Linked DNA regions of Thiocapsa bogorovii. Each later gene encodes a partner of the first gene's protein in a complex. Links are inferred from orthologs where the notes say so. Each region holds a gene or a part of one and is shown in the gene's direction. Other genes may lie near its edges. The genes, in order: moaD and moaE.

What was found.
Region 2: the proteins of moaD (region 1) and moaE are in contact, whole or in part, in a crystal structure (PDB 1FMA), measured with the Escherichia coli proteins. The link is inferred for Thiocapsa bogorovii from one-to-one orthologs.

The regions. Positions count from the first base shown.
Region 1 is NZ_CP089309.1:5,142,202-5,158,939, reverse strand. What follows is about bases 7,652-10,529. They hold moaD (molybdopterin converting factor subunit 1), read left to right. Parts: upstream 7,652-8,902; coding sequence 8,903-9,157; downstream 9,158-10,529. Other genes in these bases: ilvC (ketol-acid reductoisomerase), read right to left, coding at 9,939-10,529; LT988_RS22950 (molybdopterin molybdotransferase MoeA), read left to right, coding at 7,652-8,805. Outside these bases: pgsA (CDP-diacylglycerol--glycerol-3-phosphate 3-phosphatidyltransferase), read right to left, coding at 1-445; excinuclease ABC subunit UvrC, read right to left, coding at 449-2,332; LT988_RS22985 (NnrS family protein), read left to right, coding at 2,722-3,903; LT988_RS22980 (nitrous oxide-stimulated promoter family protein), read right to left, coding at 3,927-4,304; LT988_RS22975 (HPP family protein), read right to left, coding at 4,384-4,923; LT988_RS22970 (hypothetical protein), read left to right, coding at 5,382-5,864; LT988_RS22965 (CBS domain-containing protein), read left to right, coding at 5,948-6,586; LT988_RS22960 (hypothetical protein), read right to left, coding at 6,784-6,945; moaB (molybdenum cofactor biosynthesis protein B), read left to right, coding at 7,022-7,552; more of LT988_RS22950, read left to right, coding at 7,555-7,651; more of ilvC, read right to left, coding at 10,530-10,955; ilvN (acetolactate synthase small subunit), read right to left, coding at 11,190-11,681; LT988_RS22930 (acetolactate synthase 3 large subunit), read right to left, coding at 11,713-13,500; LT988_RS22925 (PilZ domain-containing protein), read right to left, coding at 13,641-14,669; LT988_RS22920 (proline--tRNA ligase), read left to right, coding at 14,938-16,659. UniProt on the Escherichia coli protein: Involved in sulfur transfer in the conversion of molybdopterin precursor Z to molybdopterin.
Region 2 is NZ_CP089309.1:2,736,534-2,744,245, reverse strand. The notes cover bases 685-3,669. They hold moaE (molybdopterin synthase catalytic subunit MoaE), read left to right. Parts: upstream 685-1,934; coding sequence 1,935-2,405; downstream 2,406-3,669. Other genes in these bases: LT988_RS12380 (urease accessory protein UreF), read right to left, coding at 3,243-3,669; ureG (urease accessory protein UreG), read right to left, coding at 2,618-3,232; LT988_RS12395 (hypothetical protein), read right to left, coding at 1,273-1,698; LT988_RS12400 (hypothetical protein), read right to left, coding at 969-1,223; LT988_RS12405 (NnrU family protein), read left to right, coding at 685-961. Also shown: LT988_RS12410 (YaiI/YqxD family protein), read left to right, coding at 1-162; more of LT988_RS12405, read left to right, coding at 389-684; more of LT988_RS12380, read right to left, coding at 3,670-3,929; urease accessory protein UreE, read right to left, coding at 3,913-4,371; LT988_RS12370 (phosphatase PAP2 family protein), read right to left, coding at 4,480-5,697; LT988_RS12365 (GNAT family N-acetyltransferase), read right to left, coding at 5,715-6,311; mgtE (magnesium transporter), read left to right, coding at 6,671-7,712. UniProt on the Escherichia coli protein: Converts molybdopterin precursor Z to molybdopterin. This requires the incorporation of two sulfur atoms into precursor Z to generate a dithiolene group. The sulfur is provided by MoaD.

The DNA.
Region 1 (16,738 bases):
GTCCGAAGACGGTCTCGCGCAGGATCAGAAGCACGATCGAGATCATTTGTGCCGTGGTCTTGATCTTGCCTGTCATCGAGACGGCGACCTTGGCGCGCGCGCCGATCTCGGCCATCCACTCGCGGAGCGCGGAGACCGTGATCTCGCGTCCGATGATCACGATCGCCGGGAGCGCCAGAAGGACGCGCGGGTCGTATTGGACCAGCAGGACGAGCGCGACCGCGACCATCAACTTGTCGGCGACCGGGTCGAGGAAGGCGCCGAGCGGCGAGGTCTGCTCCCAGAGACGTGCGAGATAGCCGTCCAGCCAGTCCGTCAAGGCAGCGGCGCCGAAGATCGCGGCGGCGACATAGGGCGCCCAATGTGCCTCGATATAGAACACGACGACGAACACCGGGATCAGGACAATCCGGAGCATCGTCAGAAGGTTGGGGATATTCCACATACGTCAGGGCCCCGCGGCCTCCTCGTGAAAGGCGTCGTAGATCTGTTGTGCCAATTGTCGGCCGATGCCGTCCACGCAGGCAATGTCCTCGACCCCTGCACGGGCCAGACCGCGGATGCCGCCGAACTGCTTCAGAAGACGCTGGCGACGACGCGGCCCGATCCCGGCGAGCCCTTCCAGCGTCGAGGTCGTGCGTGCCTTGGCACGGCGCTGCCGATGACCGGTGATGGCGAATCGATGGGCCTCGTCGCGGATCTGCTCAACCAGATGCATGGCGGGGGAATCGCTCGGCAGTATAAGCGGCGACTCCACGTCCAACAACCAAAGTAGCTCGGTTCCGGGGCGACGATCAGGCCCCTTCGAAATGCCCACGACCTGTACGCCGGCGATACCGAGCTCTTGGAGCGCATCGCCGACCGAGCGGATCTGGCCGCGTCCGCCGTCGATGAAGAGGATATCCGGGATCGGGTACTCGCCCTGCTTGACCCGGGTATAGCGCCGTGTTAGGGCCTGGTGGAGCGCCGCGTAGTCGTCGCCGGGGGTGATGCCCTCAATATTGAAGCGTCGGTAATCGGACTTGCGCGGCCCTTCGCCGTCGAAGACCACACACGAGGCGACGGTGCGCTCGCCTTGGGTGTGACTGATGTCGAAGCACTCCATGCGCTGGGGCCGCTCGGGTAGATCCAGCGCATCGCGCAGTGCCTCGATGCGGCGCCCGTAACCGGCCTGGCTGCCGAGCCTCGACTTGAGCGCGACCTCGGCATTGCCGCGAGCCATCTCGAGCCAGCGGGCACGCTCGGCACGCACTCGCCATTTGATGTGCACGCGCCGCTCGGCGCGTTGCGAGAGCGCCGTCTCCAAGAGCACGCGCTCCTCCGGCTCGACGCTGACCACCAGCTCGGGGGGGATCTGCTTGTCGGCATAGAATTGGGCCAGGAATCCGGCCAGGAGGGTCGCATCGTCGGTGTCGTCGGGTGTCTTCGGAAAGAAGGCCTTGTTGCCGAGGTTGCGCCCGGACCGGATAAAGAAGACCTGTACGCAGCTCGTCCCGCCCGCTTGGGCGCAGGCGATGATGTCGAGGTCGCCACCCTCCCCGCTCACGTATTGGCGCTGCTGGATGCGGCTCAGGGTCGCGATCTGGTCACGCAGGACGGCGGCGCGCTCGAACTCGAGCGCGGCGGCGGCCTGCTCCATGCCGCGTCCGAGATCGGCGATCGCCTCCTCGGCGCGCCCGTCGAGGAACTGGATGGTGTGGGCAACGTCCTCGGCGTATTCCTCGCGGCTAACCAGTCCGACACAAGGGCCGCTGCAGCGTTTGATCTGATATTGCAGACAGGGTCGGGAGCGGTTGTTGAAGAAGCTGTCTTCGCACTGGCGCACCGGGAACAGCTTCTGCAGCAGCTGAAGGGTCTCGCGCACGGCCCAGGCGCTCGGATAGGGGCCAAAGAGGCGGCCTTTGGATTTGCGCGGCCCTCGATAGAAGGCGAGTCTCGGAAAGTCGTCTTGCGTGCTGAGGTAGATGAAGGGATAGCTCTTGTCGTCGCGCAGCAGGACGTTGAAACGCGGGCGCAAGGACTTGATGAGGTTGCTCTCGAGCAGCAACGCCTCGCCCTCGGTGCGGGTCACCGTGACCTCGATGTCGGCGATCTGGCTCACCATCACCTGAAGACGACGTGTCAGTGCCCGACTGAAATAGCTCGAGACCCGGCGCTTGAGGTTCTTGGCCTTGCCGACATAGAGCACGGTGCCATCGGCATCGAGCATCCTGTAGACGCCGGGGCTTTGGGGGATGCGTTCGAGGAGGGCTCGCGCCGGGGCGTCGAGCCCGAGCCGACCGTCCTCTGCATCCGGAGCGGCAGTCGATTCGTTCGCGGTGGTGTCGTTCATGGCCGGATTAGAGCGCAAATGACCGATGCCGATCCAGACCAAACGCCGAGGGGTTACCGCGCGACGTCGTCCCGAACCGATCACGCGCAGACCTCGCTCAGGGGACCGCCCCTGCCCTCATCCATCAGCTCTTGACACCCGCTCTGCGGTGACACGCATGCCTGGTGGCGCTTTGCGCCACAGCCGCGATGGCCGGAGTCACGACAAGACCTCCTCGCCTCACCCCCGGGCCGGCGCATCATCTTGACCCACGTCAAGGACGCACCGACAGGCCATCGCTACGGTGCCTTGTTGCGACAGCACACCATGACCCCGCGACGCCCGGACGCCGGTTCAACCCACGCACTCGCTCCAGCTTGCGCCGACCACCGACAAGGACAACCACCCCGATGCGCGTCGATTCGCTTACAAAGACCAAGAGACCGATCAGCGTGCTTGCGCTCGGCTTCCGGCCCTTCTTCCTGGCCGCCGGGATCGCCGCCCTTCTGTCTGTTCTGGTCTGGCTCGCGATGTTGACGGGGCGGTTTCCTCAGCCCGGCTATCTCGCAGGGCCGGCCTGGCACGCTCACGAGATGCTGTTCGGTTATCTGGCGGCAGTCATTGCCGGTTTTCTGCTGACCGCCGTGCGCAACTGGAGCGGCATGGACACACCGACCGGCCCGGCACTCGCGGGGTTGGTGGCGCTCTGGCTGGCCGGGCGCCTGATGCCCTGGCTCGGGCTGCCGCCCTTGGTGGTCGCGCTGACGGATGTTGCCTTCTTCCCGGTGCTGGCTTTCGCACTGCGACGGCCGCTGTGGTTCGGCCCCAACCCGGTGAACCGCGTCTTTCTGCTGCTGTTCGCCGGCATGACACTCGCGAGCGCGCTGGTCCATCTGGATGTGCTCGGCTTCCTTCCGGGCGGAGCGGCGCGAGGTCATCGTCTGATGCTCGACGTGGTTATCCTGACGATGCTGCTGGTCTCGGGCCGGGTGATGCCCTTCTTCATCGAACGCGGGATCACCGGCGCCAAACCGCACAGCTTTCCGTTCGTCGAGCGGCTGACCTTCCTCCTTGCCGCGGCACTCCTGTGCGCGGACCTCATCCAACCCTACGGACCTCAGGCGGGCGCCTTCGCGATCGCGTTGGGCCTGGTGCTTCTGGTGCGGATCGCCGGCTGGTACGACCGACGGATCTGGACAACCCCCATGTTGACGGTGCTTTATGTGGGTCTACTCTGGCTTGCGGTCGGCCTGATCCTGGACGGACTCCCCGCCTTCACCACCCTGCCCGCTCGCGGCGCATTGCACACCCTGACCATCGGGGCGATCGGCGTGGTGACGCTCGGGATGATGGCTCGCGTGGCCGTCGGCCACACGGGACGTGTGATGCAGGCCGCTCGCCTGACTGTCGTTGCCTTCATACTCATCAACCTCGCCGCCGGCCTGCGCGGTCTCGCACCGCTCATCTACCCGGCCGGTTACCACGTTTGGCTGATGAGCGCGGGGCTCTGCTGGATCCTCGCTTTCGGACTCTTTCTATGGGTTCATGCACCCATGTTGTTCGCGCCCCGACCGGACGGGCGACCCGGCTGAGGCGGCTTCGGGACACTCGTGCATCACTCGGACGATCTGTCCGATCGGGCCTCGTCGATCCGTGCACGCGTCTTCGTCAACGTCGGCGCGGGACGGAACTTGTCGAGGATGTGCCCGAGACTCAGGATCGGATGAGGCCATAGCATGCGCGGGCCCGAATAGCGCATCACATCGCGGACCCGCTCGCGCATCAGGGCGCTGTAGCAGTGCACCTCGCAGAGATTGCAGGCCGGCTTTTCTTCCTGGAAAGGGCAGGTGTCGAGACGGCGATGCGCGTAATCGAGCATCGCGACGCACTCGGCGCATCGTCCCTCGTGGCCCGGGTGATGATCCCGGCAGTAGATCGCCATCATGGCGGCGATGGTCCTCTTCTCGCGCGTAATGCGACGGCCGAACAGCATTGGCTATCCTCGGATTCGGATTAGAAGCGGGTCTTGCAATCAATCCCGAAATCCCTCGCAAGACGCGACCCGGATCCTCTCATATCCAGTTCTCCGGATAACGACGTGTTGCCGGGATGTTGTTCACGAGGAGGGCTACCGCCAAGAGGAGCAGCGGTCCGAGTGTTGCCGGAATCAGCACGTAGTCATAGCCCATCGCATGAATCTCGTCGGAGCCGATCACGGCAATCAACGCGGTTGCGCCGCCCGGCGGGTGTAGGGTCTTGCTCAGATGCATCAGCGCGATGGCCGTCGCCACGGCCACCGATTGGGCCAGCCAGGGGTCTGCAGAAAGCAACTTCCAGCTGGTCACGCCGACCAGCGCCGAGATGACGTGACCGCCGACCAGATTGCGAGGCTGGGCCAATGGACTGCGCGGCGCCCCGTAGAGCAGGACCGCGGATGCACCGAGCGAGCCGATGGTGAGCGTGAGGTCGATCTCCGAGAAGAACGCCTGATGGACCCAACCGACCAGACCGATCCCGAGAAAGGCGCCGATCCAGGACCAGAAGACCTCCTGATCGCTCACCCGCGGCGGACTTCCGCGGGTGGTCCCGCGCATCTTTCGGACGTAGGCCATCAGGCTCAAAGCATGCCTCCGGTTGGCTTGCGTACCGGGTATGTCGATGTGACTGCGGTGCGGATCGCGAGCGCGTACGACCTGGTCCACAACCGCGGGAACCCGATGACCCGGATTTGAATCTCGAGGCGCGACGAGGACCTTGACCCATATCAAGCCTGACCATCGAAGCCACGATCGGGTCGCCTCGCGCCCATGAGAGGTTTCAACCCAACTGTTGACTCGTGGTCCTGGAACCGCCAATTCCCAAGCGACGAGGGCGCATCGAGGCAACGTATCGTGGATTATCTTCACTTGACACTGGGGCGACCATCCGCCTCTGATTTCGCTTGCGCATCGACGGACTTACGGCGACCTCGGAGGTGCGCGATCCGCACCGTGGCCGTGCGGATGACGCCATCAATCGGCGGCGTCGGGTTGCCCCGCCGCGAGCGGAACAGCCGCGCGGCGATTGATCGATGAACGAAGACGTCGCCGGACACATTTGGCCGAGTTCCGCGTACGCGGGGCAAATCGAACGCTTGCGCGGCGCCGTGGGACAGACCATCTTTCTCGTCGAGCTCGAGCCGACCCAGATCCAACTCGGGATTCGCCAGACCGGACAGCCCTACATCCTGCTCGACATCCTGGAGTTTCCTCAACCGGACCCGGTGCGGGGTCTCGCACCGCACCTGATCCTGCTCGACGACGGTCGCGGTGTGAATCTTGGACGGATCGCCCGAATCAGCCTGGAGCAGCCCTTCAACCCGACGCCTGAGCAGGTCATCTACCAGGATCGGCGGGCTGCTCGAGACCTCTTGTTTGCGGAGCGGGACCTCTCGCAGACCTCGATCGCCGAACGCTCGCGACAGCTTCTCCGGCAGGTGCTGGGAATGGACGCCGCCCGGTCCGAACCGGCGCCAAGCCCAGCGCTCGAACATCGCAGGAGGTCACCGGATTGACCTGTCTCAAGGCGACTTGAGCATGATCGACGCTTAATGAGCCACGCCTGCGGCGATGAAGCCGATCATTCGGGGGTCATCAGATGACAGAGAACCATCTTCGTCCCTTTCACGAACCCGACGACGACAGCATCGACGAGATCCTGGAGCTCGCGCTTTCGGACGCCGATATCCTGGATGCGATGCGGGAAATCCCCGGTTACATCGACATCACGACGACGGACTTCAGAACCATCTATCACCTCGCTCATGCCCACGCCGTGGAGCGCATGAACAGCCGCATGTGTGCGAGGAATCTCATGCGCTCGCCGATCCAACCGCTGCATCCGACGACACCGCTTGAGCAAGCGGCCGGACTCTTCGTGCGGCAAGGCGTGAAGGCGCTTCCGGTGGTCGCAGACGGCGGACGGGTCAGCGGGATCCTGACCGAGACGGATATTCTCAAGCGACTCGGGGCGGATAGCTTTTTGGAGCTGCTTCCCCGATTGTTCGAACACCACGACCGTCTCGCCGAATGCTGTCACGAAACGCCGACAAGCACGATGATGACGGCCCCGGCGGTGACCGTGACCGAGCTCGCCGGTTTCTCGGAGATCATGTCCGCGTTCAGGAACCACGGCGGGCGCAGCATGCCGGTCGTAGACGATCGTGACCGTCTGATGGGGCTCCTGATGCGCAAGGATTTTCTCGCTGCCTGCCAACTCGAGGTCCAGTCGTTTTGATGCGGGGCGCTGGCGCGACCTCCGGATTTCTGCGAAGGTCGCCAGCTCGCATGCACGCTACAATCGGCACTCTTCGGGACGGGATGCGGCGACAGGCCGGAGTCGTGAACGATCGACCAGCGCCGTGCGAAGGCCCTCGCGAGGGTCTTCGGACGGATCTCGGGGGGCGAAAGATGTCGCCATATCCAGCGCTTCACTCAACGGTCGGTCGTGCCGGACGCGCCCGGCGGCTCTTCCTTGCGCGCCTTGTCCTCGCGTTTCATCCGACGCAACAACCAGAGCTCCCGAAGCAGGAAGCCCATGATTGCTCCCGCGGTCAGGAGCGCCTTGCAGAGCATCAATGTTCCGGTGCTGATCATGAAGGTGTCATCCGAATACAATGCAACAAGACCGGATACAGAGCGACAATCACGACACGCCGCACAGGACAATGCTATGCCCGAGCACTTCAAAAACCAAGAATTTCTGCCCCTAAAGATCGCCGTTCTGACCGTTTCGGACAGTCGAACCGAAGACAGCGACACCTCGGGACGACTCTTGGTTGAGCGCGCCGAGGCGGCCGGACACCGGGTCATGGCCAAGCGGATCGTCCCGGACGACATCTACCGGTTACGCGCGGTCTTCTCCGAATGGATTGCCGACCCCGAGATTCAGGTTGTCCTGAGCACCGGAGGTACCGGCGTCACCGGTCGAGACAGCACGCCCGAAGCCGTTGCGCCCCTGCTGGACAAGCCGCTGGAGGGTTTCGGCGAGCTGTTCCGGAGCTTTTCGCTCGAGGAGATCGGCACCTCTACCTTACAGTCACGCGCACTCGGCGGACTCGCCAACGGGACTTTCATCTTTTGCTTGCCGGGGTCTAGCGGTGCCTGCCGAACCGCCTGGGATCGCATCCTGCTGGCGCAGCTGGACAGCCGCACGCAGCCGTGCAACTTCGCGCAGCTCATGCCGCGCTTGCTGGAGCGCTGATAATGAGCATGGATCCTTGCGGTTACGACCCGCCCGAACGTGCGGCGCTGACCAAGGAACAGGCACTCCAACGCCTGCTCGCACGTGTCGAACCCGTCGACGGGACCGAAACCGTCGCGATCGCCGAGGGTCTCGGACGCGTGCTGGTCGAGCCGGTCACGAGCACGATCGACGTCCCCGCCTGGGACAACAGCGCGATGGACGGCTATGCGATTCGTCATGCGGATCTGGCGCCCGCCGGCGGGCGCCTGCGCGTGGCTCAGCGGATCCCCGCCGGCGCCACCGGGACCGCTCTCGAACCCGGCACGGCGGCGCGTATCTTCACGGGTGCGCCGGTCCCGGAAGGGTGCGACACCGTCGTCGTCCAGGAGAGTTGCGAGGCCAAGGAGGGCTGGGTCCAAGTCCCGCTCGACTGCAAAGCCAACGCGAACATCCGCCGTCTCGGCGAGGACATCCGTACCGGCGCCGAGGTCATCGCCGCGGGCACTCGTCTTGCGCCCCAGCATCTGGGGCTGGCCGCCTCGGTCGGCGCCGCGCGGATCCGCGTGTATCGACGTCTGCGCGTCGCCGTCTTCTCAAGCGGCGACGAGTTGGTGATGCCGGGTGAAGCGCTCGGTCCCGGGCAGATCTACAACTCCAACCGCTTCACGCTGTTCGGGTTGCTGGACCAACTCGACTGCGACGTTGTGGATCTGGGCATCGTCGAGGACACCCTGTCAGCCACTGAGCAGGCGTTGCTGAACGGAGCAGCACAGGCCGATCTGATCGTCGGCAGCGGCGGCGTCTCGGTCGGCGAAGAAGATCACATCAAGACCGCGCTCGAGCGTGTGGGCACGCTCGAGCTTTGGACCATCGCGATCCGCCCCGGCAAGCCGCTGGCCTTCGGTCGGATCGGCACTACGCCCTTCATCGGCAGTCCAGGTAACCCGGTCTCGCTGTTCGTGACCTTTTGTCTCTTCGGCATCCCGGTGATCAGACGGCAGCAAGGTATCGCCGGGGATCTCGCCCCTTTCACCCTCCAGGTGCGCGCCGGATTCGACTGGTCACGCCCGGACACGCGCAGGGAGTTTCACCGTGCGCGCATTCAGACCGCCGAAGACGGCAATCCGGAGCTTTCGGTCTTCCCAAGCCGCTCGTCCGCCGTACTCTCCTCCGTCGCTTGGGCGGACGGTCTGGTCGAAATCCCGGAGGGACGTGTGATCCGCAAAGGCGATCTCGTGGACTTCCTCCCGTTCAAAGGTCTCTTCGGCTGAACCGCGTCTGCCGCGGTACGCCTGGTTTCAGCCGTAGCCGATCCAATCCAACAACTGCGCAGGCCGCCCCAGACGCGGTTTAGCATCGGACGACAACATGATCGATATCCTGTATTTCGCTCGGCTCAGAGAGCGCCTTGGACTGGCGCGGGAGCACATGGATGTCTCGCAAAACATCGAATCCGTTGCGGCTCTCCTCTCACACCTGCGCGCGCGCGGCGAGCCCTGGTCGACGGCATTGGGCGAAAGCGAATCCGTACTGGTCGCAGTGAATCAAGAGATCGCTCGGCCGGACACGCGGATCAAAGACGGCGACGAGATCGCACTTTTCCCGCCGGTCACCGGCGGATAGAGCGCGCACGCCGGATCAACATGAACTGATCGATCGTACGGGGCGTAGTGTGTTCGATTGCCCCTGTGATGTCGGTGCTCCGCCTGTCGCGCCCGGAACCCTCGGCTCGAAGGGCCTCTGCATGAGTGTCCGCTGCGTCAAGCGCTCGATTCGTGCACTTTTCTTCAGACCCATGTGCATCGGTCGGAGGTCCCGCCCGACAGCGAAGTCCCCATCGGAAACGAGACCTCGGTCCCGATTGCATTCCTCTCGCTGACGTACGCTCTAGTCACAGGGACAGGAACAGCGGAGTCAGAGTCGATCGCCCCATCAACCGGGACAGCTTCCACCGCTCGACCTGCCGATCGCGGCCGAGAGCAAGCGACGAAAAGGCGTCCTTACGATCGCGTCGCTCGATAGGAGCAGTGTCATGACGTACACGTATCAGTTGTTCGGTGCGATGGCGGGGTGGTCGTTTTTCTATGGATGTATGCTCGGGATGGCGTTGCCGTCGACCTATCTTCCGAGCCAAACACGGATAGATCCCGTCGACAGCGATCATGCATCGGCGATGAGCGGTCGGAACGGTGCACCGAGGCTTTCGGTGAACGCACAGAATTGATGATTTCACGAACCGAAGCGAGCGCATATTGAAGGAACCGCTACAGGCGAGTCCGGGATACACACAGGAAAACAATATCGACGTGATTCAAAAAGGCCATGCACCCAGCGGGGGCATGGCCTTTCGTCTGTTTCGGGATCCGACTGATCGGATCCCGAAACCAAGCAAGAGCAGAGTCGATCAGTTGCGGGATTTGTCGACCAGTTTCTTCTCCCGGATCCAGGGCATCATGTCGCGTAGCCGCTCGCCGACTTCTTCGATCTGATGCTCTTCGCCGAGTCGGCGCATGGCCTTCATCGACGCCGCGCCGGCCTGGTTTTCGAGGATGAATTCCTTGGCGAACTGACCGTTTTGGATCTCGCCGAGGATGCGCTTCATCTCTGCCTTGGTCTCGTCGGTGATGATCCGCGGACCGCGCGTCAGATCACCGTATTCGGCCGTATTGGAGATCGAGTAGCGCATATTGGCGATGCCGCCCTCGTAGATGAGGTCGACGATCAGCTTGACCTCGTGCAGGCACTCGAAGTAGGCCATCTCGGGCGCATAACCGGCCTCGACCAGGGTCTCGAAACCGGCCTTGATCAGCGAGGTCAACCCGCCGCAGAGCACGACCTGCTCGCCGAAAAGATCGGTCTCGCACTCTTCGCGGAAGTTGGTCTCGATGATGCCGGCTCGCCCGCCGCCGTTGGCCGAAGCGTAGGCCAGCGCGATGTCGCGGGCCTGACCGGTTGCATCCTGATGGACCGCGATCAGGCTGGGCACGCCGCCGCCTTGGGTGTAGGTGGAGCGCACCAGATGCCCCGGACCCTTGGGCGCGATCATGATGACGTCGAGATCCTCGCGGGGCGTGATCTGGCCGAAATGAACGTTGAAGCCATGGGCGAAGGCGAGCGCCGCGCCCTGCTTGATGTTGGGTGCAACCTGCTCGCGATACAGGGCGGCCTGATGCTCGTCGGGCGCCAGGATCATCACCACGTCTGCACCCTTCACTGCTTCTTCAATCGAGCGGACCTCGAGCCCGGCATTGGCCGCCTTGGCCGCAGAGGCCGAACCGGGCCGTAAACCGACCACAACCGACACGCCGGAATCCTTGAGGTTATTGGCATGGGCATGACCCTGCGAGCCGTAACCGATGATCGCGACCTGCTTACCCTGGATGAGAGAGAGATCGGCGTCTTTGTCGTAATACACGTTGATGGTCATTGGAGTGAATCCTTCAGCTGGAGATCAATGAGGCGGATCGGTCTACGCACGGCCTTCAGGCACTCAGTCAGGTCCGATTCGTTAAAGCGAACCGCAACCGCGCAAGCAGCTCAATCCCAAAAAAGTAAAGATTTAAACCGCGTCCGCCACAAAGGCTAAGGACAGGCGACAGACCCGATTCACGGGAAACCGGCTCATCTCTCACCCTGGGTCGAACACGGACGCGGTTTAAATGGTGAGACCCTTGTCGCCGCGCGAGATGCCGGTGGGCCCCGAGCGGACAACCTCGACGATGAGCCCCTCAGGCACGGCGCCGATGAAGGCGTCGAGCTTCTTGGATGCCCCCGTCAACTCGATGACATAGCTCGTATCGGTCACATCGATGATCTTGGCACGGAAAATCTCGGTCAGGCGCTTGAGTTCCTCGCGGTCCTGCCGCTCGGCGCGCACCTTGATCATCATCATCTCGCGCTCGATGTGCGGACCCTCGGAGAGGTCGAGCAGCTTTACGGTGTCGATCAGCTTGTTCAATTGCTTCTTGATCTGCTCGACCACATCGTCGTTGCCCGTGGTCACCAGGGTCATCCGCGAGAGGGTCGGATCGTCTGTCGGAGCAACGGTCAGTGATTCGATGTTGTAGCCACGGGCCGAGAAGAGCCCGGCGACGCGCGAGAGTGCACCCGCCTCGTTCTCCAGCAGCACGGCAATGATGTGTCTCATGTCTTAAGATCTCTTTCGCTCGGGACGCGATCTAAGCCAACTCGCGATCCGATAGACTCGGGGCCAGGTGCATCTCGTGATGGCCCTTGCCGGCGGCGATCATCGGGTAGACGTTCTCGGTCGGATCCACGATGACGTCCATGAACACGAGGCGATTCTTCATCGCGAACGCCTCGGTCATCGCGGCCTCCAGATCGGCCGGGCGGTCGACACGCATGCCGACGTGCCCAAAGCTCTCGGCGAGCTTCACGAAGTCCGGCAGGGCATCGACATAGGAGTTCGAGTAGCGGCTCTCGTAGAAGAACTCCTGCCACTGACGCACCATCCCCATGTAGCCGTTGTTGAGCAGGATTACCTTCACGGGCAACCCGTACTGCAGACAGGTGGCAAGCTCCTGGATGCACATGAGGATACTCGCCTCCCCGGAGATGCAGGCAACCTGCGCATCCGGAAACGCCAACTGCACCCCCATCGCCGCCGGGAGACCGAAGCCCATGGTCCCCAGGCCACCCGAGTTGATCCAACGCCGCGGCTTGTCGAAGGGATAAAACTGGGCGGCAAACATCTGATGCTGCCCGACATCCGAGGTCAGATAAAGATCCCCGTCGGTCACCTTGTAGAGCGTTTCGACCGCGAACTGCGGCTTGATGGCGGCGCTGTTGCGGTCGTATTGCAGACAATCCACGCCACGCCACTCCGCGATCTTGGCCCACCAATCGGCAACAGGTTGCTCGTCGGAGCGCGGGGCCAGCTCGCGATAGAGCTTGAGCATGTCGGACAGCACGTTCGCCACCTGCCCCACGATCGGAACATGGACCTTCACGTTCTTGGAGATCGAGGAGGGATCGACGTCGACATGGATGATCTTCGCATGCGGGCAGAAGTGCTCGATCTTGCCGGTGACCCGATCATCGAAGCGCGCGCCGATGGCGATCAAGACGTCGGTCTCGTGCATCGCCATGTTGGCCTCGTAGGTGCCGTGCATCCCGAGCATGCCGATAAACTGGGGATCGGTCATCGGATAGGCGCCGAGCCCCATCAAGGTGCTGGTGACGGGAAAACCGGTTGTGCGGACGAAATCCGTCAGCTGCGCCGATGCCTCGCCGAGCACCACTCCGCCGCCGGTGTAGAAGACAGGTCGCTTGGCATGAAGGATCAGATCGACGGCCTTGCGGATCTGCCCCGGATGCCCTTTGAGCACCGGATTGTAAGAACGCATCTTGACGTCGCGGGGATAGTCGTACGGGATCTTGATGTTCGGGTCCGTGACGTCCTTGGGAATGTCGACGACCACAGGTCCCGGCCGACCGCTCATCGCGATATAGAAGGCCTTGCGGATGGTCACGGCGAGCTCGCGCACGTCCTTGACCAGGAAGTTGTGCTTCACGCAGGGTCGGGTGATACCGACAGTATCGACCTCCTGGAAGGCATCGCTGCCGATGACGGGTGTCGGCACCTGACCCGTCAGGATCACCATCGGGATGGAGTCCATATACGCCGTCGCGATCCCGGTGACCGCGTTGGTTGCACCGGGGCCGGACGTCACCAGACAAACGCCGCACTTGCCGGTTGCGCGCGCGAAACCGTCGGCCGCGTGGGAGGCGCCCTGCTCGTGACGCACGAGGATGTGTTTGACGGACTCCTGGCGAAACAGGGCGTCGTAGATGTGCAGCACGGCGCCGCCGGGATAGCCGAAGACAAACTCGACGCCCTCGTCTGCGAGCGCTTGGACGACGATCTCGGCCCCGCTCAGCTCAACACCCCTCCGCTCCGGCCGTTTCGACTCAGCCCCTACGGATTGCGCTTCAGACAGTGCCACCTCGGTGACCTCCGATCAGTCCCAACAGGGTTGAAAAGCGGTCGAAGGTACCGCGATCGACGCGACCGGTCAAGCAAGGCGCCGAACCGAGGCACGGCGCGGATCGAAGCGCGCCCGAGGCGCCCGGTCGCCGCACCGACTCAACGACAACGCGTCGGTCGCAGCGAACTCAGCCGGGTCGCAGGGGGTCCGTAGGCGCTGTCGTGAACATCCTGGAGAAGACCCAGCTCGTCCCATGCATCCTCGGGCCAACCACCCGGCTCGACGCGGTCGCCCAACGTCAGGTCTTGGAACGCCAGGTCGAATGCTTCCGGGTCTCCCCAAGCCCACGCGAGACTCCTCAAGACGTCGGGATAGCGCGACTCGAGGACAGAGATATCACTTTGTTGATCGCCGAGGGCGAGATCCTCCGTCGGTCTGGCCAAATGCATGGCGCGCAGCCAATCCGGAGCACCCGCGAAGCTGGATTCCGGGTCTTTCCAGACCGGCGGGAGCTGTGCGATCAGCAGCTCCACGAAGGCCGTGATCGCAGTCGGCGGATGCTCGAATCCGAGCGCAAGCGCAAAGAGCTCCGATTGGGCGAACCCTTCGACCTTCACCCGCGAGACCTCGAGCACGCGGGCTCTCAAGCGAAGGCTCGGCAGGGCGTCAGCACCACGAATCGCCAAGCGGATGCTTTGACCCGCTTGATAGGCCTCGAACACGGTGATGCTCAGGCGCCCGGATCCGATCTGTTCGAGCATCTCGCGCATGGCGCCGACCTCGTCGACCGCAACCTCGAGCTCGCGCACAAGCGGGGCCGGTGGCGACTCGGCCGCCCCGTCCGCCACGTCGAGCATCTGCAGCAGTTTCTCCAGCCTGGACTGACTCCTCGGCGAGAGGCTCGCAAAACGAACCGCGACCTGAAAGTGGCCGGCTTCCAGACGCTGCGCTCGCACCACCCGCGCTTCGATCGCAACCCTGTCGCGCCCTCGCCAGGGGAAAACCAGGCGCAGCGTGCCGGACAGGGCCTCGACCGGCAAGACCGCGACAAACTGCGCCCCACCCCAGGAGATATCCTGGTTCATGGCGGTGATGGGTTGATCCGTGCCGGGCAAATAGACCTGGATCGGGATGCGCACGGTGATGCGTCGTTGGGTGCGCCGGTTTTCGGAGGGCGTCGTCTGCATGCGACTCGAATCATCCACTCCCGTTGTCATCTCGCGCTCGGCTCCCGCGGGTGCCAAACCCGATTCGGATTTCGGCTGAATTGAGCTATGGATTGTCCAGCGCCAGCCTACAGCGGATTCGGCAAGTATAGAGAGGGATCCGACATCCCGCGAACCCGCCGATCGACCGGACTTGCGCCGCAGTCCCGCCGGGATCGGCATGACGCGGTTGTTTCGACACTGTTTGAACAATACACTTCGCGCCTTTACGCCGCCGAAATCCCTCCCGATGCGCACCTCTCAGTTCCCGATACAGACCCTCAAAGAGACCCCGTCCGACGCGGAGATCGCCAGTCATCGCCTGATGCTGCGTGCCGGCATGATCCGCAAGCTGGCCGCCGGGCTCTACACGTGGCTGCCGATGGGGCTGCGGGTTCTACGCAAGGTCGAAGGCATCGTCCGTGACGAAATGGACCGCGCCGGTGCCCTGGAGGTTTCCATGCCCGCGGTGCAACCGGCTGAGCTGTGGCAGGAATCCGGCCGTTGGGACCATTATGGCCCCGAGCTGCTGCGTCTGCGCGACCGCCACCAGCGCGACTTCTGTTTCGGCCCGACGCACGAGGAGATCATCACGGACCTCGCCCGCAACGAGCTGAAGAGCTACAAGCAGCTCCCGATCAACTTCTATCAGATCCAGACCAAGTTTCGCGACGAGATCCGCCCGCGCTTCGGCGTGATGCGCGCGCGCGAATTCCTGATGAAGGATGCCTATTCCTTCCATCTCGACGATGCATCGCTCGAAGACACCTACCGGCAGATGCACGCGGCCTACAGCCGCATCTTCAGTCGGTGCGGACTCGATTTCCGCCCGGTCCTAGCCGACACCGGCAGCATCGGCGGCAACGCCTCGCACGAGTTCCATGTCCTGGCGGACTCGGGCGAAGACGCCATTGCCTTCTCCGACAGCAGCGACTATGCGGCCAACGTCGAGCTGGCCGAGGCCCTCGCCTTGGCCAAAGTCGCCCCGGCCCCGCAGGAGACCGTGCGCCTGGTCGACACGCCCGACGCACGCACCATCGCGGATCTGGTCGAGCAGTTCTCTCAGCCGATCGAGCGTACGGTCAAGACCCTGGTCGTCGCCGCCTCCGCAGAGAGTGGGTCCACTCTGATCGCTCTGCTGGTGCGCGGCGATCACGAGCTCAACGCACTCAAGGCCGAGAAGCTTCCCTCGGTCGCGGCGCCGCTTCGCATGGCGAGCGAGGCCGAGATCCGCGAGGCGATCGGCGCGGGCCCCGGATCGCTGGGACCGAAGGATCTGCGGATCCCCTCCATCGTGGATCGCAGCGTCGCGGTGACCGGAGATTTCAGTGCCGGGGCCAATCAGGACGGCAAGCATTGGTTCGGTTTGAACTGGGGCCGTGATCTGCCGCTTCCCGAGGTCGCGGATCTGAGAAACGTCATCGACGGCGACCCCAGCCCGGATGGCTCGGGCCATCTTCGCATCGCGCGCGGGATCGAGGTCGGACACATTTTCCAGCTAGGTCGTAAATACAGCCAGGCCATGAAGGCGAACGTGCTCGGCGAGGACGGGCGCGCCACCACGCTCACCATGGGCTGCTACGGGATCGGGGTGTCGAGGGTCGTCGCCGCGGCGATCGAGCAACATCACGACGAGCGCGGCATCTCTTGGCCGGCGCCGATCGCGCCCTTCCAGGTCGCACTCTTGCCGATGAAGCTCGGCAAATCCTACCGCGTCCGAGAGGCGACGAATCAGCTCTACGAGGATCTCAAGCAGGCCGGCATCGACGTCCTGCTCGACGATCGCGACGCCCGCCCCGGCGTGATGTTTGCCGACATGGAGCTGATCGGCATCCCGCATCGCATCGTGGTCGGCGACAAGTCGCTCGACGACGGACAGGTCGAGTACAAAGGCCGCAACGACAGCGAGACCCAGCTTATCCCGATCGAGCAGATCGTCGGCTGGCTATCGGCGCGGCTTCGGACGGGCTGATTTCAGCTGCCAGCGATCCTCGCGCTCATGCACGAGCGACGCAACACCGAACGCCTCGCGTGCAATCCACCGCCCCGCC
Region 2 (7,712 bases), 2.4 Mb from region 1 along the record:
GACAATATCCGCGAGCGATTGACGATGCGCGACTTCATGGACACCCTGCGCGGCAGCGGTATCAACATCGGCGGGCCGCCCGCCTTCGGGCCGCGCGATCGGCAGGCGTTCGCGAACGCCTTGGATGCGTTTCTTGCCAGATCGAAACCGCGTTCGGCGTGATCCGCACGGCCGCAAGCGGGATGGAGCTTGTCGCGATCCACGATGACTGCAAGACGCGGTTGAGATGGTTTTTTCAAAATTCGGAGGAACTGTCTCGCACGATCGCGTCCGGCAGCGCAGCTCAAACTGCGCCGGCGCGAGGCGGAATCCTCGCGACAACGTCGCAGGTCGCGTCGGACGTTGTTTAGGGAATCCGATTTTTCAATGGTCTTGGAGGAATCCTCGGATGGCAGTACTCGTCCTCGGTTTGATCCTGTTTCTCGGGATTCATTCGGTGTCCATCATCAACAGTCAGTGGCGGACCGACCTGGTCGCGCGATTCGGCGAGATCCCATGGAAAGCCGTCTATGGGCTCATGGCCCTGATCGGGTTTTATTTGATCGTTTCTGGATACGGGGCCGCTCGCCTGTCGCCCGTCATCGTTTACGAACCGCCGGTCTGGATGCGGCATATCAGCCTGTTGTTGATGGTGCCGGTCTTTCCGCTGCTGTTGGCTGCCTATCTTCCCGGTCGGATCCAGTCCGCGACCAAGCATCCGATGTTGCTCGCGGTGAAGATCTGGGCGACGGCCCATCTGCTGGCCAACGGAACGCTCCCCGACGTCCTGTTGTTCGGAACCTTCCTCGCCTGGGCGGTCGCCGACCGGATCTCGCTGAAGCGCCGCACAACCCCGACCGTCTACGGCGCGCCTCCCAACCAGGTGAACGACGCGATTGCGATCATCGGCGGCATCGGGCTCTATTTCCTCTTCATGTTCTGGCTGCACAAGGTCCTGATGGGCGTGGCACCGATCGGGTAACCGAGGATTAAGCATGTTCGTCCAAGAGCGAGAAGCTCACGAACGTCGCGATCAGGATGAAGGTCGCGATACAGCCCGGGCTCGGGCAAAGCAGCATCAAGATGGCGGCACCGCTCCAGACAAACAGACAGAGCGTGCGTCGTGCGCGGTGGGCCCGTGTCGATTTGCGCCTCTGGAAGGCGGCGTAGTCGGCTCGCCCGCTACAGAGCCAGTGGATGACACGGCGGGGCCACCCGGCGATTCGCGAGATGAGCGGAGGCATCGTTGAATGATCATCGCGAGGCGCTTCGGCGCCTCGCGACTCGGACCGATCAGAATTTGGTCACGACGACGTTGATACCGTCTTCCTGACCCAAGTCGAAGGTATTGCCGCTCAGCCTGGCGACGGTTCCAATGGTCTCGGCAACATAGGCGGGATCGGCCCCCGCGTTGATGACAAGGCCATTCCCCGTACCATCGTCGACCACAAGGGTGGCCGCATCCGGTCTGGTGATCGAGATGCCCTCCGCGGGCGAGAGCACGGTCAGGTCGGCGTTCAGGAAGCGCACCGAAAGCGCGGAGGGATCACGATTGGCCTCGACGAAGGCATCGGCGGCATCGACCGCGCCGGTCTTGACCTTGTCGACCAGACCGATGGCCGCCGATTTTGCCCTCCCCGCGATATCCCGTGCGTTCTCGCTGGTAGCGGCCTCTTTCACCGCAGCAACCGCTTTGTCGAGTTGTTCTTTCCAGTTCATCGTCGTTTCCTCTTGGTGGATGGTCGACCGAAACAGGGACTCGGATGACGCTATCAAGCATGATTCGCCGCTGAGCAGTTTCCTCCGCGGGGGCGACGCCCCACCCGGAGCAAAAACCGGTGAGGGTCCGGGCCAAACGTTTGCCTTCAGAAGTATAGAATCCCGCGGATACCCCTGCCGAGTGGACCGTTAAGGCCGCGGACGAGCCCCGGTGACCAGCGTCGGAGAAACCGGACATGCAACGCATTCGAGTTCAACGCGATCTGTTCGACATTGCGGAGGAGCAAAAAATTCTCTCCCGCGGCAAGCCGCAGGTCGGCGCCGTGGTCACCTTTGTCGGCTTGATGCGCGACATCAACGAAGGTGTCGAGGTGGCCGCCATGACCCTGGAGCACTATCCGGGGATGACCGAGAAGGCACTCGGCGCGATCGCCGAGGAGGCCGCGCAACGCTGGGATCTTGAGGACATCAGCATCCTGCATCGGGTCGGCGAACTGAGGCCGCAGGATCCGATCGTGTTCGTGGGTGTCAGCAGTCGGCACCGCGGCGAGGCCTTTCGTGCCTGCGAGTTTCTGATCGACTACCTCAAGACCCGCGCGCCCTTTTGGAAGAAGGAGCAAACCGCGCAGGGCGAACGGTGGGTCGATGCACGCGTGACGGACGATGAAGCGGCACGGCGCTGGGCGGAGGGATCCACCGATCCGTAGGGGCGAGTGAATTCGCCCTTCTTCCGGGCATGCGCAGTCGAAATGCTTCTTCTCGGACGTCAACCTAACCCATGGCGCGTCGACAGCCCGTAGAATGATGCGGTTTAAAACAATGTATTTTTTAATATCTTAAACCGCGCCGACTCCAGCGGTTGCAAAGTCCGCCGGGGCTGATCCCATCCAAAAATATCGCACATTGCGCCGGGCGCGGTTTAAGCCCCGAGCATCCCTTGATGCTCGATGAAGTCGAGAACCCGCTCAAGTCCCTCGCCGGTGCGCAGATTCGTGAAGACGAACGGCCGCTCGCCGCGCATGCGTTTGGAGTCGCGCTCCATAACCTCCAGCGATGCGCCTACGTAGGGCGCCAGATCGATCTTGTTGATGACGAGGAGGTCCGAGCGGGTGATGCCGGGCCCACCCTTGCGCGGGATCTTCTCGCCCTCGGCGACGTCGATCACATAGATGGTCAGATCCGCGAGCTCCGGGCTGAAGGTCGCGGCGAGGTTATCGCCGCCGCTCTCGATGAAGACGAGATCGAGATCCGGGAAGCGGATCTGCAGATCCTCCACCGCTGCCAGGTTCATCGATGCGTCCTCGCGAATGGCGGTATGCGGACAGCCGCCGGTTTCCACGCCGACGATGCGCTCGACCGGCAGGGCTTGCGAACGGATCAGGAACTCGGCGTCTTCGCGCGTATAGATGTCGTTAGTGACCACCGCCAACTGGTAGCGGTCTCGCAGCGCCTTGCAAAGCGCATCCAGCAGGGCTGTCTTGCCGGAGCCGACGGGACCGCCGACACCGACGCGCAGGGGTGTTGCATCGACCATGGTGTCTCCTTCAGGAACGAAACAAGCGAGTGTATTGGGTCTCGTGAGCGGAGCTCGCGATCGCGAGGGCCGGTGTCGAGGTGCCGATCTCCTCGTCCGCGACCTCTAGGGCCGCAACGACGGCGCTCGGGATGAGCGTTGCCAGGCGCGCCAGAGTCTGTTGGCCGCGCGTCTGTCCCAAGGGTACAAGCTTGATCCCGGCCAGGACGAGATTCTCGAGCCAGCTCCAGGCATAGCCCGTCGCCGCGTCGCGCGGCTCGATCCGCCATGATGCCGCCGCGAAGGCGAAGCCGGCGGTCTGACTCCGGGCGAGCTGCGGTTTCCACGCGAGCGCGTCTTCCAGCCCCCAGGCGATGATCAGATCGGCGAGCGCGCGTCCGCGGTCCGACTCCTCGCGCCGCAGCTCGGCCGTTTCTCGACCGGCTAAAAGGATGTCCACCCAACCGGACATCACCGCTTGATCGCGCTCAAGCGTCGCAGCCTGCATCCGCACCAAGAGCGGGAGGTCCAGGTCAGGAAGGGCGCTCCGCAGTTGGTGGGCCATCCATGCCTCCAGGTCGTCGGCATCGCGGATCCAACCGTTCTCCACCGCCCATTCGATGCCCTGCGAGTAGGTGAAGCCGCCGACGGGCAGCGAGGGGCTGACCAGGTGCAGCAGGCGCAATAAGGGCAGGGCCCCCTCAGTGCTCGTGTGCATGGCCGGAATGATCCGCACCCTGACCGCCGTAGGCACCGGACTCGGGCTCGAATCCGGCATCCACGAGGCTGACCTCGAGACCGAGACCGCGCACCATCTCGTCGAGGACCTGATCTTGTCGGTAGCTGAGGCGCCCGGGGTCGATCTGCAGAGGGACATGTCGGTTGCCGAGGTGATAACAGGCGCGCGCGAGCAGCAACGGGTCTGCGCTCTCGACCCGCGAAAGAGGCTCGGGTGCCGCGATGATGCGTGCGACCAATCCGTCTTCGGCGATCAGCGCGTCCCCATGATGCAGAACGGTGCCCCGCGGCAGGAAGAGTCCGGCCTCCCGACCGTCGTCGAGCATGACGCGCAGCCGACAGCGAGTCCGCTGCTCCAACGTGAGCGTGAGGGTCACGTCCGCCGGGATGTCCGCGGCGGTCGTGCGGATGAAGCGGATCAAGGGTTCGGTTTGCGGCACGGCTTCGCCCCGTTTGTGGTCAAGACTGCGATCCTCGCAGGTGGTTGTCGGTCGGTAAAACGTGTGCTCGGTATCTGCGCAACTCGCCGCTCAGGGGTCGACTCGGATCACCTCGCCGTCTCCCGTCTGCAGGTCGAGCTCGGGAAGCGGGTCCTGAGAGGGATGGAGCCGGATGTCGCCGGAGTCGATCCGAACCTCGACCCGATCCCAGTCGTTCGCGACGATCCCCATGACGATTTTGGTGTCCTTCTCGGTGAAGATCCCCTGATGGCTGATCCGATAGGTCAGCATCCGGTGGTCATTGGTGACTTCGGATTCGACCTTGCTCCAGGGCAGCCCGAATCCGCGCGCCTCCAAGCGCATCTCGGCCGTGCGGTGCGCCCCGCCCGGCCAGAAGAGGATCACGTAAGCCTGATCGGCGACCAGGCGAAGGACCTTGGGCGGCGGATCGAAATCGCCCGGCCGGACCCATTGGATCTGGACGTTCTTCAGCGGTGTGGCCAACAGCATGGCCCCGATCATCAGGGCTGCGACGAGCATATAGATCACCGCCGTGAGCTTCGGACGTCGCAACTCGGGCATCGGCGAGGGCGGTGCCGCCGCCTCGGCGGCCTCGCGCCGCGGGATGCGCAGGACGAAATAGTAAAGCCCCCAGGCAATCCCGTAGGCGATAACCCCTGACCAGATCACGTCCGAGAGGAAGTGATCGCCCGCCGCGATCCGCCCGATCCCGAGCAGGGTGCCGAAGGCGAGCGAGCCGGCCAGCGCCGTCCAGGCGAGCACCGGCCTGCGTCTGCGCCAAATGATGAAGAAGACACCGAGCATGTAGCCGATCGAGCTGTGCCCGCAGGGGAAGGACTTTCCGTCGCCGTGCTCGGAGATCGCGAGCGGAGGAATATAGTCGCGTGTTCCGCCGAGCTGCTCGATCTGGTGCGGCCTTGGCCGCCCCCAGTTGTCCTTGAAGACACCGTTGACGATCAGACCGGGTCCCAGCACGGTCGCGGCGATCAACAGGATCGCGTAGCAGCGCAGCTGCCTGAACGACTTCCAGACCGCCCCGGCACCGAGAACCAGCAGTCCGCCGAGCATGACGAAGCCGGTCAAGAGCGGCGAGGCGACATAGAGGAAGGACCACAGCGGTGCTTGAGCCTCGTACCAAGGGTCGTCCGCCTCCGGGTGATAGAAGAGCGCGGCGGCCTGAATGTCCAGATCGGTCAGCCAAAAGGGCAGGGTGCCGAGCAAGGCGATCAGGGCCAAGGCAATGCCTTGCGGGATCCAATCCCGACGAGGTGCGGTGGTTTGGGACATGGGTCCTGTCTTGTGTCTCAGTCAAGGCGCTTGAGCCAGAACACCATCGGTTTAGGCGTTTCTTCGGTCTCGTCGAGATCGCGCCAGGAGAAGGTCGTGCGCAACTGCGGTTGTTTCACGAAGCCCTGTTTCTCCCAAAGGCCGTCGAGCGGGCGATAATCCGCTGGACGTCGCGGGTGGTCGGTGGGTCGCTCCACGGCGCAGAAACAGGCGAAGTCGAATCGGCCGAGTCTGCGGGTATGGGCCTCGCGCTCGTCGAAAAAGCGCCGGCCGAGCCCTAGCCCTCGGTACTCCGGCAGCAGGACCGATTCGCCGTAGTAGAAGATCCGCTCGGGCGCATAGCCGTGCGTCCTGAAGGGCTCGACCACATTCGGGGGCTCGGCCGCAAGCGGCAGAGCGCTCGAGGCACCCACCACCCGAGCGCCGTCGCGCACCAGTACGACGAGTCCGTCCGGTGCCTCGGCATAGGTCCGCAGATAGCGCTCTTCGTATTCCGCGTCACCCTCGTAGAGATAGGGGTACTCACGGAAGACACGGATGCGCAGGCGAGCCAGCGCCGGCAAGTCGGCGATCAGATCCGCTCCCGTGCGGCACTCGACATGCAACTCGGACATTGAGAACCCTCCTTCCGCCACTTGTGGCTATGACCGGCTCCGCGTCGGCAATCGCGCGTGCCGGCCCGGGCGACACCTTCGATGCGGCATGATATACCGAGCGCACCTGCGTTTTCCGATGCATTGCACGCCCCGCGCACGCCTAGCCGGCGTTGCGCATCCGCGCCGGAGTGACCGCTACGCCTTGTCGGCGCGCCTTGTCTCGGCGCGCGCGGGACGTACCCTGCGTTCTGAAAAACCCATGTGTGCTCGGTACACCTCGGCCGGATTTGATTTGATCCGCCGGTGTTGCCACACTCCGGCCGATTTCGAGCCTTCGGAACTTCAGATCAGCCATCCTACCCGGGACCGCCTCAGCCATGACAGTGAACACTGAAGCGCCTCGGCTGCGTTGGATCCGCGGCCGTCCGGGCGAGTCCCTTGACGTCAACCGCCCCGTGGTCAAGGCCATCGGGCGCATGATCAAGGCAGGCGAGCGCGACGAGATTCGCCGTCTGTTGCGAACCTGGCACCCGCGCGACATCGTCGAGTTGCTCGTGCAGCTTCCCTTGAAACGCGCGCGCAAGCTGTTTTTGGTCTTGCCGGCCGGACCGGCCGCAAAGGTGATTGCTGGACTCAACAGCGATTTTCGCGCGGTCTTGCTCGAAGACGCCACGATCGAGCGCCTCGCCGAGATCCTTGACGGCCGGGACGCAGAGGAGGTGGTTCAGGTCCTGACCGAGCTCCCCGAAGAGGTCCAGGAGCGGCTCATCCCGCAACTGCGCGATGCCGATGCCGTCCGCGAGCTCAAGGCGTATCAGGAAGACTCCGCCGGCAGCATCATGACTCGCAAGCTGGTTGCGGTGCCGCCTGACTGGAGCGTCGGGCAGGTCGTGGCCGAGGTGCGCCGTCGCGCCGATCTGATCAAGAAACTCTCGGCGGTGTATGTCGTGGATGCAGACCGCAAGCTCCTCGGCTATCTGAAGCTTCGCGACCTGCTGCTGCGCCCGAGCGATGCGCAGGTGGACCGGGTGATGCGCACCGATCTCGTAGCCGTCAGCTCGGACATGGATCAAGAAGAGGTCGTGCGCGTCACCCGGGAGAACGACCTCATCACGGTACCGGTGGTGGATGCCGACGGCCGACTGCTTGGACGCATCACCGCGGACGAGCTGCAGCGCGTGGTCCGCGACGAGGCCGACGAAGACGTGCGCCTGCTGAGCGGTGTCTCCCCCGACGCGCGAGCCGACGACCCGGTGCTCGGCATCGTGAAGAACCGCCTCCCCTGGTTGCTCGCCGGGCTGGTCGGTGCGCTCGTCTCGGGCAGCATCATCAGCTCCTACGAGGCGGAGATCGCTGCCGCGGCCATCCTTGCGAGCTTCATCCCGATCGTGATGTCGATGGCCGGCAACGCGGGTATTC